Regions from separate parts of the Priestia sp. ST2 genome, predicted to be linked through region 1. Evidence: predicted binding sites of a transcription regulator. Region 1 holds the regulator's gene; each other region holds the start of a gene.
The links. Region 1 encodes Rex, which represses fermentation and respiration genes when NADH is low (regulators of the CRP and FNR family bind a similar motif). Its sites were predicted from a motif close to TTGTGAAATATTTCACAA; they were not measured.
Positions count from the first base shown of each region.

Region 1 (4,031 bases):
GCTTTTTGAAGCATAAGCTTCGCAAGGGCCAAACGTGCTTTTTCACCACCGCTAAGCGTCGAAACGATTTTCAGTACATCATCACCTGAAAACAGAAAATTTCCAAGCGCTGTACGAATTTCTTTTTCAGGTTTGGATGGGTAGTCATCCCAAAGCTCATTTAAAACAGTTTTATTAGACGTTAAATTAGCTTGCTCTTGGTCGTAATAACCAACCATTACGTTTGAGCCAAAAGAAATGGTTCCAGTCTTGAAGCTTAGTTTATCCACAATACCTTTTAATAACGTAGATTTCCCAACTCCATTAGGGCCAACCAACGCAAGGCTTTCACCTTTTTTAATCCGAAGGTTTGCGTCTTGGACGACATATTTGTTTTCATCATATCCGATGGACACGTTTTCGAGATTTAAGACTTCATTTCCGCTTTGACGCTCAATTTCAAACGAAAAACTAGCTGATTTTTCGCCTTCGTTAGGTCGATTTATTAACTCCATTCGATCGAGCTGCTTACGTCTGCTTTGCGCACGTTTTGTAGTCGATGCGCGGGCGATGTTTCGCTGAATAAAATCATTCAGTTTTGCGACTTCATCTTGCTGCTTTTCGTACTGACGCAACTCTTTTTCATATCGCTCTGCTTTTTGTACAAGGTATTTAGAGTAGTTGCCCGTGTACTTGACCGTTGTTTTTTGTGTGACTTCATACACTTGATTTACGACCTTATCAAGGAAGTAACGATCGTGTGAAACAATTAAAATAGCTCCTTCATACCCTTGCAGAAACTGTTCCAGCCATGCTAAAGTTTCAATATCTAAGTGGTTGGTAGGCTCATCCAGAATAAGCAAGTCTGGCTTTGTTAAAAGCAGTTTTGCAAGAGCCAAGCGCGTTTTTTGTCCACCGCTCAAGGAGGAAATAGGGGTGCTATAGTCAAAGTTTGAGAAACGGAAACCGTGAAGAATAGATCGTGTATCCGCTTCATATTGATAGCCGCCTAAATCTTTGAACGTTACTTGAAGCTGATCGTACTCTTTGGTTAGTTTTTCGTATTGAACTGAATCATTAAAAATGTCTGGATCGCCCATCTTCGTTTCAAGCGTACGTAATTCTTTTTCCATCTTCTTTAACGGAGCAAAGACTGTCATCATTTCTTCCCATATGGAGAGTGTTGACTCAAGAACTGTATCTTGTCCCATATAATCAATGGAAACACCTTTAGGTTTAATAATTTCTCCGCTGTCATAAGAAAGCTGCTCAGCAATAATTTTTAATAAAGTTGATTTACCTGCACCGTTTCGTCCCACTAGGGCAATGCGGTCTTTTGATTGTACTTCTAACTTTATATTCGATAAAATGGGTTCTGCCCCATAGTATTTTGTAATACCGTTCAATTGTAGAATAATCATTTTTTCACCTCTAGTAGTATATCCATAGTGTATTTTAACATATTTTCAACTACAAGTTCTTCCTACAAGCGTTTGTAATTTTTAGAGGGACAAGAACAAATGATGAAGCGAATGTTTTGATTCATGAAATAAAATGATTTTACCTGCACATTTTATACAGGATACTATGTTAAAATAAGAGATAAGTGCATCTCTGAACTTATATATGATGGATGTAGAAAATCCGTCATGACTAACAAACGGATCCTTTGAAGGGCTAATTGCTTCGTTCTAGCTACCGACTTTAAGTATTCCTGGATAGACAAAAGGCGTCGGGGTGTGAAGCGGAGTATATATAAAACAAGAGAAAAGAGAGAGAATTGGAAGCGCTACCTCAAGGCGGTTGAGGCTTTGTGAAAGGTAATGCAATATGACTTGAAAATGTTAGTAATGACATACATGAACTGAGGGGGTACAACGTGAACACTGAACAATTAAAAATACCACAAGCAACGGCTAAACGATTGCCGCTTTATTATCGTTTTTTAAAAAACTTGCATGCTTCTGGTAAACAGCGTGTTTCGTCAGCGGAGTTAAGTGAGGCAGTGAAAGTTGATTCTGCTACTATTCGCCGGGATTTTTCTTACTTTGGAGCATTAGGGAAAAAGGGATACGGCTACAATGTGAATTATTTACTTACATTTTTCCGTAAAACGTTAGACCAAGATGAAGTAACGAAAGTAGCACTGATTGGCGTAGGGAATCTGGGAACGGCCTTTTTAAATTATAATTTTATTAAAAATAATAACACCAAAATTGAGTGCGCTTTTGATGTGATAGAAGATAAAGTCGGTACAAAAGTAGGCGACGTGCCGGTTTATCACCTTGACCAATTGGAAGATTATATGAGTGATGATATCTCAGTGGCGATTTTAACCGTTCCTGCCACTGTGGCTCAGCAAATTACCGATCGTTTAGTGAATTGCGGAATTAAAGGGATTCTAAACTTCACTCCTGCACGCTTAAACGTACCGGATGAGATTCGACTGCATCATATTGATCTGGCTGTAGAATTACAGTCGCTTGTCTACTTTTTGAAAAATTATCCTGTTGAATAAGATGGACTGTGTTACGATTTCCTTAAGTCTAAATTAATAAGGAGAGTGGGAATATGGGGATTGGAGCAGGCAGTTGGATTATTATTGCGATTGTAGCACTGCTTATTTTTGGACCGAAACGGTTACCGGAGCTAGGAAGATCAGTCGGGCAAACGCTTAGAGAGTTTAAGCATGCCGCTAGCGGTGCCTCAGAAGATCGTGAAAAAGATAAACAGCGTCAAGTAGATGACAAAGAGTAAAAGGGTGATCATAGTATGACCGAACAAGAAATGTCAATATATGATCATATAGGAGAGCTGCGAAAGCGCATTTTAATTGTTTTATTTTTCTTTGTCATTGCCACAATTGGCGGCTTTTTTATAGCGGATAAGGTTATTGTCTATTTACAGCATGCTGATGAGGCAAAAAATTTAACGATGAATGCATTTAGGCTAACAGATCCAGTTAAGATTTATATGCAGTTTGCTGTTATTATCGGCTGTGTACTTGCAGCTCCTGTTGCACTGTATCAACTTTGGGCATTTATTAGTCCTGGTTTATATGAAAAAGAGCGTAAGGTAACGCTTGGATATATTCCTGTTTCCATTTTTCTCTTTATCGGCGGTGTCTCTTTTTCTTATTTTGTGTTGTTTCCATTTGTCGTCGATTTTATGACGCGCGTTTCTGATGAGCTGAATGTAAACCAAGTGATTGGCATTAATGAATACTTTTCTTTTTTAATGCAGCTCACACTGCCTTTTGGCCTGTTGTTTCAGCTTCCTGTTGTCGTCATGTTTTTGACGCGATTAGGAATTATCACGCCTATGTTTTTATCTCAAATTCGAAAGTATGCCTATTTCGTACTGCTAGTTATTGCCGCACTTATTACACCACCAGAATTGCTCTCGCACATGATGGTGACAGTGCCGCTCTTAATTTTGTATGAAATCAGCATCATTATTTCCCGCATTTCGTATCGCAAAGTGTTAAAGGCAAGGGCAGAGCAAGAAAGAGAAGATGTTAGTATGTAAAAAAACCACTGAAACAGTGGTTTTTTTATTTAGATGAATCATCTTGATTTTTATATTGCTGCTGCAACTTTTTAATTTTATAGTGCAAGATAAAAATGCGCACCGCAAATCTGAAATCGAACGCGGCTACGAGTGCAAATAAGATCGTGGGGAAATTCCACACGGTTTCCTGAGCATTTTGAATAGCCAGGTAGGTGAATAAAACCCCCATAATAATATAAATAAACCCTCGTGTTAAAGGGATATTCTTCATAAAAACATGCCTCCAAAAATAAACTGCATTTGTTCTGCTTGCTTTTGCATTTCTATAATTTTATCTGCAAAAATAGTTTGAGATAAAATAACGACTGTATTCATCAACACGTGAGCAATAATGGGTACAATAATTAGTTTTGTTCTTGCATAAAGGAATGCAAATACAAATCCCATGGCTGTATACACGAGCAAATGTTTAAAATCCCAGTGTACGGCAGCAAAAATAAGGGAACTAATAAATGCAGAGACAAAGAAATTATATCGTTTGT
Region 1 covers NZ_JBVVNT010000018.1:11,164-15,194, reverse strand. The annotation lists gene AC0KUU_RS29470 (ABC-F family ATP-binding cassette domain-containing protein) at 1-1,400, opposite strand, end outside; gene AC0KUU_RS29465 (redox-sensing transcriptional repressor Rex) at 1,859-2,497, shown strand; gene tatA (twin-arginine translocase TatA/TatE family subunit) at 2,551-2,736, shown strand; gene tatC (twin-arginine translocase subunit TatC) at 2,752-3,507, shown strand; gene AC0KUU_RS29450 (YdiK family protein) at 3,533-3,760, opposite strand; gene AC0KUU_RS29445 (CPBP family intramembrane glutamic endopeptidase) at 3,757-4,031, opposite strand, start outside.

Region 2 (4,031 bases), on a different contig from region 1:
ACCAAAAATGAGAGGTGGAAAAAGACTTCCAAAGAAGATAACCCAATCCCATGCATTTTTCCACGCTTGTTTTTCAACTTTCCCTCGAAATTCAAATGCTACACCGCGGCCAATAAGCGAAAGCAAAAGAAGAACAAAAAGAACATATGACCCGCTTAATAGCGTTGCATACCAGTTTGGAAAAGCGGCAAACATAGCACCGATTGCTGAAATTAGCCAAACTTCATTTGCATCCCAAAAAGGACCGATTGTATTAATAAAAGCTCGTCGCTCTAAGTCGTTTCTTCCTAAAAAACGAGACACCATTCCAATCCCAAAATCAAAGCCTTCTAAAAAGATAAAACCAACAAACAGAATGGATACTAGTAAATACCAGAATTCATTAAGAGAAAACATTGTATCCCTCCTTGGTAAACGGATCAGTTGATACTACTTTTGTATGTGCTTCGTGATCGTGATCTGGACCTTTTTTAATTTCTTTAACGAACAAGAACACCATAATCACAGCTAAAATTAAATAAAAGAATGAAAACGAGATAATAGAAAACAGCAATTCACCTGCTGTTACACCAGGAGACACGGCATCTTCCGTTTTCATATAGCCAAATACAACCCAAGGCTGACGGCCAATCTCTGTCATAATCCAACCTGCTGAGCTTCCAAGGAACGGAAAGGCAATGGCAATCGTCATAATACGCAAAAATAGTTTGCTTTCTTGAAGTTTTTTACGAGAAAGCAAGTACGTGCCCCAAATGCCTAATGCACATAATACGCCACCTAGACCAGCCATAATGCGGAAACTCCAAAATGTTGTCCGAACGGGTGGAATATAATTTCCTGCTCCATATTTCGCCGTATACTGCTCCTGTAGCTCGTTCATCCCAGGAACGGAACCTGAAAATTTCCCGTATGATAAGAAACTTAATAAATAAGGTATTTTGATTTCCCCCGTATTTTTCTTTTCATCTGGGTGAATATTTGCTGTCACCGTCCAAGCGCCTGGACTTCCGCTGTTTTCCCATAATCCTTCACTTGCGGCCATTTTCATCGGCTGTGTCTTAACTAAGTATCCAGCCTGTTCATGACCAGATAACGCAATTCCCACACCTGAAACTAACCCTACAATAATGGCAACTTGAAATGATTTTTTGGCAAAAGCCAAATGTTTTTTCTTCAAGAGCATAATGGCACTGACACCCGTGATAAAAAAGGCGCCTGTTGCAAACGAACCTAAAATGGTATGAGGGAATTCAACCCACAGCTGACCGTTTGTTAACAATTTAAAGAAGTCATTCATTTCTAAACGGCCATTATTCAGCTCCATTCCAACCGGATGCTGCATAAAAGAATTAGCCGTTAAAATGAAGAACGCCGAAAAAATAGTACCTAGACTAACAAGCCAAATACATAGACAGTGCAGCCATTTAGGCAAACGATCCCACCCAAAAATCCACAGTCCAAGGAAAGTGGACTCCATAAAAAACGCGAGCAGTGCTTCAATAGCAAGCGGCGCACCGAATACATCTCCTACAAACCTTGAGTACTCTGACCAGTTCATGCCAAACTGAAATTCTTGTAAAATACCTGTTACGACTCCGACAGCAAAGTTAATCAGGAATAAGTGCCCCCAAAACTTTGCCATCTTTTTATACTGTTCATCTTTTTTTACTACGTACATCGTTTCCATGATCGCTACTAAAAAGACAAGACCGATAGATAGCGGTACAAAGATAAAATGAAACAGCGTCGTTGATGCAAATTGAATACGTGATAGTATAACTGTATCCATCTTCTTTCTCCTTTCATATATAAGAACATTCATCATTTCCATAGATACTTTGCTCATTTCTGAGCATCTTTTACTTATATTGTGAAACATTGAGCATAATAATTCGATAGATATGCTCAATGTTTCACATACATATGTAATATCTCTCTTTCTATTTACATAGTATAGTCTATTTTTTTAGCTGTGCACGGACATTTTTTGAACGTTTTTAGACTAAAGCGTGACTTTCTTGTGACAAAAAAGTGAAGGATCTCTTTATTTTTTCATAAAAAAAGCACGCTCTGATTTGAGCTTGCTTCTCTATGGTCGATATTTTGCTTTGGCATTTAATTTAGACTGACGAATGATTTGGTTGATGACTTCAGAAAACACAATACCAATGGCAATTGAACCTGAAATCATAAAGGCTTTTGCTGCAAGACTAATCGCTTCATTATAGTTATTTTCTACAAAGTTACGCATGGCATCGTATGCTGTTCCTCCCGGAACCAGCGGAATAATACCTGCTACGGTGAAAATAATGATCGGCGTTCGATAAATTTTTGCGTAAATTTGACTAATAATAGCAATAAAGAAGGCCGATGCAACTGTGCTTGGAATTTCATCTACGCCATAGAACGTTAGCAAATAGTAAATGAGCCAGCCAATCATTCCGACAAAGCCACTTTTTAATAATGATTCACGTGGAACATTAAAAATGATCCCAAATGCTGCTGAAGCAATAAAACTTGTAATTATCTGCTCTACGATATGCATATGATGCCTCCCTTCTATAGAAGTGTAAATACAATGGCAATACCTGCACCGATAGCGAATGCCGTCAGAAACGCTTCTGCTCCTTTTGATAATCCAGACAGTAAATGTCCCGCCATTAAATCTCGCACTGCATTGGTAATGGATAAGCCAGGAACGAGTGGCATAACGGATCCAATAATAATTTTATCGATTTGCGTGCCTAGTCCTGAAGCGACTAAAAGAGCTGATAAAAGTCCAATAACTAACGAAGCGGTAAACTCAGCAAAAAAGCGAATCGGAATAAGACGGTGGAAATACACCACGGTTAAAAATCCGAGACCTCCTGAAAACATAGCTGGAATAAAGTCCGTCCATAAACCTTGAAACATGATTAAAAAGCATCCGCTAGAAATGGATGCAGCTGCAAGTTGAACCCATAGTGGAAAAGCTACGTTTGTTGCTTCAATTTCTTGTAGCATTTCATACGCTTCCTCCAAGGAGATGTTTCCTTGACTGATTGTTCTTGAGACGCTATTTACCATGGTTACTTTTTTTAAATCTGTCGTTCGTTCGGAAATACGAATTAACTTCGTTTTCGTCGGTTCTTTCGTTTCAAGTGAAAACATAATCCCTGTTGGCGTCACATAGCTGTGGGATTTTTTTATACCGTAAGACGCTGCAATCCGCATCATTGTGTCTTCTACTCGATACGTTTCTGCTCCGCTTTCTAACATAATTTTACCTGCTAGTAAGCTAACGTCCATAATTTCATATTTATCTAATTTTTGTTGTGTCATCAAATCGCTCCAAACATATTAAAGCTTGGTTTTTTTCCCCTACAGCATACAGTGTATAAGAAAGAGGGAAGTGGACGCAATGGTTAATGCAAAAAAGTGTGGACTTTTTGTCTCACACTTTCAGGAATAGTATATACATTCCTTATCAATTCATACGTTTTGTGGTCTCGCGCTCTACTAATAAAGGTGCCATTTTATACTGTATCTGATCTATTTCTTGCTGATCCTGAATTTGTTGAAGTAAGAGGTTTACTGCTTTTTCAGCCATTTTTTCCATCGGTTGACGGATAGTTGTTAGTGGAGGATGCGCTTCACTAGCTTCTGTAATATCATCAAACCCTATAACAGATAAATCTGCTGGAACGTGAAGCCCGTTTTGCCACGCACAGTGTATCACTTTCAGAGCAATGTAATCCGTAGCACAAATAAGCGCAGTTGGAGGCTCTGGATGATGAGCTAGCTCATTTATAAACTGATATAGTTCATCTGAGTTATTCATATCTTCTTTCACAAACTTTGCGTTTGCTGACGGTACATACTGATAAAAAAGGGACAGACGGTGCTCGACTCCGCTTACAGCTTTTCCAACGAACCCTATATTCTTATGACCAAGGCCCGTTAAGTGAGCAACAGCTAATTGCATTCCCACCGCATCATCTACATGTACAATCGGCCAAAGTGCAGAAGAGGCGTCTCCTGTAAGAGAAACG
Region 2 covers NZ_JBVVNT010000005.1:305,827-309,857, forward strand. The annotation lists gene cydB (cytochrome d ubiquinol oxidase subunit II) at 1-396, opposite strand, end outside; gene AC0KUU_RS22965 (cytochrome ubiquinol oxidase subunit I) at 383-1,789, opposite strand; gene AC0KUU_RS22970 (threonine/serine exporter family protein) at 2,090-2,545, opposite strand; gene AC0KUU_RS22975 (threonine/serine exporter family protein) at 2,560-3,321, opposite strand; gene AC0KUU_RS22980 (LacI family DNA-binding transcriptional regulator) at 3,467-4,031, opposite strand, start outside.
Region 2: the regulator Rex is predicted to act here: its motif matches at 1,869-1,886, upstream of AC0KUU_RS22965 (cytochrome ubiquinol oxidase subunit I).

Region 3 (4,031 bases), on a different contig from region 1:
GAGAAGACAGGAACGAATGATTCCATTGCTCCGCCGCGAATAGCTACTGCTAAGTTCACGCCTACAACTTCACCCATTTGCCAAGCTAATTGAGCAGTAGGTGGGTAAGGGCGACCTTCTGGACCCATTACAACCGCTGAGTCACCAGCAAGGAATACATCTTTATGAGATGTAGATTGTAAGAATTCATTTACAAGTGCACGACCGCGGTTTACTTCGATACCTGAGTTAGCAACTACAGAGTTACCTTGAACTCCGCCAGTCCATACCATTGTTTTTGTTTCAATTTTGCTGCCGTCTTTAAGTTCAACAGTTGTAGCATCCATTTTTGTTACAGGTGTACCAGTAACAAATGTAACGCCACGTTTTGTTAAGCTTGATTGAGCGCGCTCTACTAATTCAGCAGGGAAGCCTGGAAGAACTGTAGGAGCTGCTTCTACACAGTATAGAGAAATTTCTTTCGGATCAACACCGTGTTTTAGACATAGGCTTGGCATTAAGTCAGCGTATTCACCAACAAGTTCGATACCTGTTAATCCGCCACCGCCAACTACGATTGTACCGTCAGCTTTATTTTTTGTTTTGCTGTATTCAGCGATACAAGCTTCTACGTGTGCACGTAAACGGTTTGCATCATTTACTGATTTAAGAACGAAGCTGTGCTCTTCTAAACCAGGGATACCGAAGTAAGCAGTTTCACTACCTAAAGCTGTAACAAGGTAGTCGTAGCTTAATTTTGTACCATCTTCAAGAGATACTTCACGTTGATCTGGTGAGATTTCTTTTACCGTTGCAATTTTTAAATCAACGTTGTAGTTTTTAAGTAATTTATCAAGTGGTAAAGCTACCGCTTGTTCAGAAACGCCGCCTACAGCTAGACGGTGTAATTCTGTAATGATTTGGTGAGTAGCAAAACGGTTCACTACTGTAATTTTTGCTTCATCCGCACTTAGGTGTTGGCGAGCTGTCATTGCAGTTAATAAACCACCGTAACCGCCGCCTAAAATTAAAATATGTTTTGACATAGTCGATCCTCCGTCCACACTTTTTAATGAAAATTATTTTTGTTTTTCGTTTGTAATGTCTAAATACGCTTGTGCAAAGCGGAATAGTTTTTGAGCTTGTGGATCTTTAAGCATGCGTAATAAACCGAATAAACCGATTGAATTAGAAGCATTTGCTTCTGCACGATCGTTTGCTTCGATTGCAGTAGCTGCAAGACCTTTTACTGTTCCTTCTACCGGCTCGATAAATTCTTTTACTCCACCAAGTAGATCTTCTTTTAATACGTCGTCAGTTAATAATGATTGCGCAACGTCGTAAGTTTTTGTAAGCACCGTTACCATTTCAGATAATTTTGGTAAATTATCTACAAGAACAGTAAGAGCTTCTTGTACTTCAGGCTTTAACAATTGATCTAACACATCCGCTTGACCTTTGTTAACTGCCGCTTCTGTTTGTACAGCAGCATTTTCCTCTGCAGCTGATTTTTGAATAGTTGATTGAGACATGAAAAGTCCTCCTTTGCTGGATACTGTTGCATATGTAGTTCCTAGTTATCTGCTAGACTTTCAAACTACATTGTGAAGTTGTGAAATCTTGCACATAATTCTATTTTAATTTTAATACGAGATAAAATCAACTCATTTCGTTGAAAAAATAAGTGAAGAACCTCGTAACCCTTTGTTTAATAAAAGTTTATAAGAAATAAAGCCAATAATTGCCTAGGTAAATAAAATTAAAATAGGGAACTAACATGATTCCTCTTCCTACGATAAAACAAATAACGTCATATTTCAACACATACGAACTTAATATTCTATAAGTAGTAAAAAGATAGGGCGCATTTACTATTTAAAGAGTTTTCAAAAAATTACATTGACTTACTATAGCGTTCTACATATAATCAGAATATAACATCTTATGTAAGGAGATATAACATGGTTATAGTGGATGAACTTTATCATAATGTGATCATTACATTGCCTCAATTAAAATTAATTGAATTTATAATGAAGTTAAAAGAAGCTAAAGCACAAGAAATAGAAGATATAAAAACGAAAATTAGTAAATACGAAGAGAAGAAACGTGCTGAAGAAGCTTGGTATCAATCACTATCACCGTTTCGTAAATTTTTTACCGGGCGTCCTTTAAGTCAGCATCAAGCGGTCGAGTATATGGTATACGTAAAGGAACGCTTTAAAAAAATTGATCACCTTAAAGCACAAATGCGAGAACTTCATGAAGTTCTTGAATTAATAAAAGCGGAAAATGAAGAAACAAGTGAAATTACGCTTTCGCCTGCTATTGTACAAGAAATAAAACGATTAAAAAGCAGTGGAGGCGTTGGGATATGAGTGTTAATGAACTAAGTTTAGGGATAAATACAACGTGGGTCGTGTTAACAGCGGCGATGATTTTGTTAATGGAAGGCGGCTTTGCCTTGTTAGAGGCAGGTTTTGTCCGCTATAAAAATAGCGTGAATATTATTATGAAAGTATTCGCTGATATTACAATAGGAACGCTTTGTTTCTATTTAATTGGTTTTGGATTAATGTACGGTGATGATTTAGGTGGAGTTGTTGGTAAAAGCGGTTTTGCGCTCTCGGGTAATTTATCGCACCTTGACATTCCAATTGGACTTGAAACGTTTTGGCTGTTTCAATGTGCGTTTGTTATTGCGGTCATTTCTATCGTTTCTGGAGCGGTAGCAGAACGAATTAATTTCCGCGCATATCTTTTATATGCGATTTTGATGACTACATTTATTTATCCTATAGCCGGCCACTGGATTTGGGGAGGCGGATGGATTAGTAAGTTAGGGATGCTTGATTTTGCCGGTTCGGCAGTTATCCATGCTCTTGGCGGTTTTTCAGCTTTAGCAGCTGCAATAATGATTGGACCGAGGAAAGGGAAGTTCACGAAAAATGGAATCAGTTCTGTTTCTCTTCCAAGCAATTTGCCGCTTGCATCAGTGGGTGCTTTTTTATTATGGTTTGGATGGTTCGGGTTTAATGCAGGAAGTACGCTAAGTGCCACTGACGTTAGAATTGGTCACATTGCTATTGTCACAATGTTATCAGCAGCAGCAGGCGGAGCAGCTACTTTATTTTATACTTTATTTCGCTACAACCGTTCAGATGCACCTTCTGTAATAAATGGATCGCTTGCCGGACTGGTTGGCATTACGGCCGGGTGCGCTTTTGTTAACACACCATCTGCTATTTTTATTGGAGCTGTATCTGGCTTATTAATGATGGCAGCTACAAACTGGCTCGAAGCACGTCAAATCGACGATCCTGTAGGAGCTTTTCCTGTACACGCTGCTTCGGGAATATGGGGTACGTTGGCTGTAGGCTTGTTTTCTACAGACGGCGGTGTGTTTACCGGAGGGAGCTGGACGTTACTTGGCGTTCAACTTCTTGGGTTAATCGCTCTATGCGCTTGGGGATTTGTTACGACGTGGATAGGGTTAAAGGTTATTTCCTTGGTGGTTCCGCTTCGATCTACGGAAGAAGAAGAAGAAGTGGGCTTAGATATCAGCTACCACGGTATCATGGCAGCTCATCAGGCTCCTGAATTTATTGAATATGAAAACTACTATGCGGAAGTAAAAGAAAAAGCCGCAGATTCGTAATAAAAGGCCGCGCTTTATAACAAAAGGGCGGCCTTTTTATATGAAAAAAATAGATTTAAAATACTTGGTTTAAATGATTGAAAAGTCAGAATATTTGTGTTATATTATAAAAAAGCCAAGGAGTTGATTTCTTATGAAAAAGAATTTACTTAATTCACCGCAAAAATCCAACGGAAAGGTGCTTGATGCATTATTCGCTGAGATGATTTTAGACAAGGCGATTGCAGAATTTCGTAAAGCACAGCTAAAAGAAGAAATCGACCGCACGCTATTGATGAAAAATAAAGAAGAGTTTTTGAAACTCTCATCAGAACTTAAACAAATTTCTTAATTACTTACTATACTTCACACACCATCTATTTTTAGGTGGTGTGTTTTATTTTTGAGACCTACT
Region 3 covers NZ_JBVVNT010000002.1:153,208-157,238, forward strand. The annotation lists gene AC0KUU_RS07155 (NAD(P)/FAD-dependent oxidoreductase) at 1-1,025, opposite strand, end outside; gene AC0KUU_RS07160 (DUF1641 domain-containing protein) at 1,059-1,511, opposite strand; gene AC0KUU_RS07165 (hypothetical protein) at 1,941-2,357, shown strand; gene AC0KUU_RS07170 (ammonium transporter) at 2,354-3,637, shown strand; gene AC0KUU_RS07175 (IDEAL domain-containing protein) at 3,771-3,968, shown strand.
Region 3: the regulator Rex is predicted to act here: its motif matches at 1,590-1,607, upstream of AC0KUU_RS07160 (DUF1641 domain-containing protein).

Region 4 (4,031 bases), on a different contig from region 1:
GGTGAAGATGGCGAAAAGAGAATGTTCGTCGGCGAACACCGAAGTGGACAAATGTGGATTGACTTCACAAACAACCGAGAGGACCAAGTTGTGATTGAAGAAGATGGCTACGGACAGTTCCCTGTAAATGGCGGCTCTGTATCCGTTTGGGCTGAAGCATAAAAAAAACAGTGGCCTGCGCCACTGTTTTTTTACCATAGACCTAGCAGTTTCCACCACAAGCCGCCAATTCCAATCCAAATGATAATATGAATAATTGAAATTAAAAAGCCGAGCGACCACCATTTTTGCTGCGTTACATATCCACTACCGAAGAACACCGGTGCCGGTCCACTTCCGTAGTGAGTTAAACAGCCAAATAAATTGCTAAAGAACGCTAAAATTAATGCTGACAGTAACGGAGGCGCACCAGCGGCCACGATGACAGATAAAAATGCTGCGTACATAGCGCTGACGTGAGCCGTGTTACTCGCAAAAAAGTAGTGAGAATAAAAATATGCAATAGCTAATACAATCAACGCCGTCATCCAAGACATATGGCTAACAGTGCCTTTCATCAGATCACTGAACCAAGGAATCATGCCTAGATCATTTAAGAAAGTTGCCATCATAACCAAAACAGCAAACCAGACTAATGTATCCCATGCTCCCTGTTCTTTTTTGATGTCCGACCAGCTTAACACTTGCGTTAAAAGCAGCGCACATAGACCAATAAAAGCAGTTGTTGTTGCATTAATATTTAAATTAGCGCCAAAAATCCACAACACAAGAAGAAGTAAAAATACGCCAATCATGTACCATTCTTCTTTCTTTAGCGGACCCATTTCATTTAGTTTTTTTGCTGCAATTTCAGATGCTTCCGGCGTTTCTTTTAATTCTGGCGGATACAGCTTATAAATAACGAGCGGAATAACGATTAAACTAATAATTCCAGGTACGATTGCAGCCGCTGCCCAGCCAACCCATGAAATAGTCTTGCCTGTAATTTGTTCCGTCATTTTAACCGCAAGAGGATTGGCCGCCATTGCTGTTACGAACATAGCGGATGTGATCATATCTCCTTGAAACGATACTTTTGTTAAGAAAGCACCGACTCTGCGCTCCGTACCGTCGCCAGTTCTCGATCCGTATGTTTCGGATAAAGAACGAATGATTGGAAGAATAATTCCTCCAGCTCGTGCTGTATTAGACGGCATTGCAGGTGATAAAAGTAAGTCACTTACGATAAGAGAATACGACAGTCCCAACGTCTTTTTACCGAACAAACGAACGAAGATATAGGCAACCCTTGTTCCTAGACCAGTCTTAATAAAACCTCTAGAAATAAAGAATGCAATAACGATTAACCAAATCGTCGTATTTTGAAAACCGCTGAGCGATTGTTCAAGCGTTAATGTATTAGTTAATACAATAATGGTTAAAGATAAAATAGCTACACTGCCCAATGGCAATGGTTTAATGATAAGCCCTACGATAGTAGCCACAAAAATAGCGAATAAGTGCCAAGCCTTCAAATCAAGTCCGGACGGAGGTGTAATAAACCATAAAATAAGTCCGATTGCCAGACAAATTAATAAAGGAATAAATTTCACTTCGCCGGCAGGCTTTTTTGTTGTTTCAGCCATAATCTTTCTCCTTTCATGTTTTTAAATAATAGTAATAGTATGCTCTTTCCACTTCGTACTCAATACTTATCCCATTTAAAATAAAATAATTGTAAAAATACGTTTCGTAAGGATGATATTGTAAAATTGTGAAGTGTTGAGCATAATTCCTTTATTATTTTATCATATATATTGACAATATTTATCTCTTACCTTCATTTTATTCCCTTCAAAATAGCTTGTAAGCGTTATTTTTTTGAAAATAAATAAACTGCATGAATTCATCATGCAGCCTTGCATTTAGCGATTTACTTTTTGAATAAACACGACTTTTAAATAATTACCTGACTTAAATTCTTTTATTGTTTTAAAATCAGCTGGAAGAGCGAACTGCTCCATCATTTTGTACTGTTCCCCTTTTTCATTAAAAGCTTTTTCAATAAACGAATGGAATTTTTTCATATCAAAATTGCTTGCGTTCGTAGATGCTACAATGACACCATTTGGCTTTGTAAGAGCAATGGCTTCTTTTAATAAATCTTTGTAGTCTTTTGCCGCGCTGAACGTATGCTTTTTCGACTTGGCAAAGCTCGGCGGATCTAGCACCACAAGATCGAAGGTCATGTTCTTCTTGACCGCATATTTAAAATACTTGAAAACATCTTCTACGATAATGTCCTGTGCTTCGTGATCAATTCCATTTACACTAAATTGCTCAATTGTTTTAGCCAAGCTGCGATTGGCTAAATCGACACTTGTTGTTTTCGCAGCTCCTCCAAGAGCGGCCGCCACTGAAAATGCGCCTGTATACGAAAACATATTTAGCACGGTCTTTCCTTTTGCATATTTATCTCGAATCGTTTTACGGACGTCTCGCTGATCTAAAAAGACTCCCACCATCGCTCCGTCATTTAAGTAAACGGCAAAACGAATACCATTTTCTTTTACAATTAAAGGAAATTCACCTTTATCCCCTGCTACAAAATCATCTTCTTCAATATACTGCCCCTTTACGTTAAAACGTTTTTTCTGGTACAGCCCTTTAAAGTTAGGCGCAGACTTTAAGGCTTCAATGACGTATTCTTTAAATTGATAAATTCCTTCACTATACCAACTCATGACGTAATATCCGTCATAATAATCAATAATCAAGCCGCCGATTCCGTCACCTTCACTATTAAATACGCGAAAAGCAGTTGTGTCTTCAGACGCATAAAAGTCATGACGAGACGAAATAGCTTGCTGAATTTTTCTAGCAAAAAACGCCGCGTCAATTTGCTCATTTTTCTTCTTCGTAAGAATCCACCCGTAGCCTTTGTTTTGTTTTCCATAATAGCCTTTGGCTAAAAATTGATTCTTGGGAGTGACTAAGTTAATAATAACCCCTTCTTCTTGCAGTTTATGACCATCAACAAGCGCATCTTTTTCAATGAGTGGATAACCCTTGTTCACTTTTTTAATAAAAGCTTCTTTGGCTATAACTTGTACTTCTTTTCTCATGTGTACACCCTATCTATTTAATTTATTTCATTCTAGTTCTATCCATTTTACAACAATAATCTACATTTATCTTAACATAGATAAACAGCCCCGTTTCTAGTTATAAATAGAAAAGCAGAGGATGCCTTGAAACACCCTCTGCTTGATATGAATAAAAAATGAAATGTATGTTTTATGTTTTAAGATAAAAAATTATGAGTACTCTTGCCCCGTATAAGCATCGAACTGAGTGACGTTTTTTTCTGCTAAAATACCTTTCAATTTTGCTGTATGAGCCAAAGCGCTTCTTGTCGCCTTTAGCTATGTCTTTATTGTAAGAGCGGCACATGAATGCACTGTGAAGTCCGGCTGAATGCTATCTGAACAAATTCTGAAAGATAGCTGAATAACTTCTAGTTAAACTTGTCATATAAATGTTCAACGTTCTTAACAACAGCTCAACAAATCCAGCGCTTCTCTTTATATTTCCTCAACAATCAAATGATTTAATAAGTGTATGAATACAATTTGGAGGTTATCAACCATGAAAAAACGAGTATCTCTTGGACTATCTCTCACCCTTTTAGCTTCTAGTGCCGCTTCTGCTTTTGCAGCAGAGCATCACCCAGTTCAACATCCAAAACAAATCAAAAGCGTCGAGTTTCAGCCAATGAAAGCACCTACTACGATTGAAAATATGATTAAAACGTATACAGAGGCATCTGTAAAAGTAACGTATAAAGATGGAAGCGTTGAAGAAACGCCGCTTAGCTATAACCAGCTCTTTCTTTCAAAAGATAAAATTGTCGATAATAAAGGGGAATTAATCGCCGCAGGTACACCGATCGATGCAAACGGGGATCCGATTATTGACCGAAGCGTTCCCGATAAGCCATCACCGTACGTATCAGACGCACCGGATTCAAACAGCTTTATCACCATCAACGG
Region 4 covers NZ_JBVVNT010000005.1:323,428-327,458, forward strand. The annotation lists gene AC0KUU_RS23025 (alpha-amylase) at 1-162, shown strand, start outside; gene AC0KUU_RS23030 (anion permease) at 192-1,625, opposite strand; gene AC0KUU_RS23035 (class I SAM-dependent rRNA methyltransferase) at 1,905-3,104, opposite strand; gene AC0KUU_RS23040 (PhoX family protein) at 3,628-4,031, shown strand, end outside.
Region 4: the regulator Rex is predicted to act here: its motif matches at 1,752-1,769, upstream of AC0KUU_RS23030 (anion permease).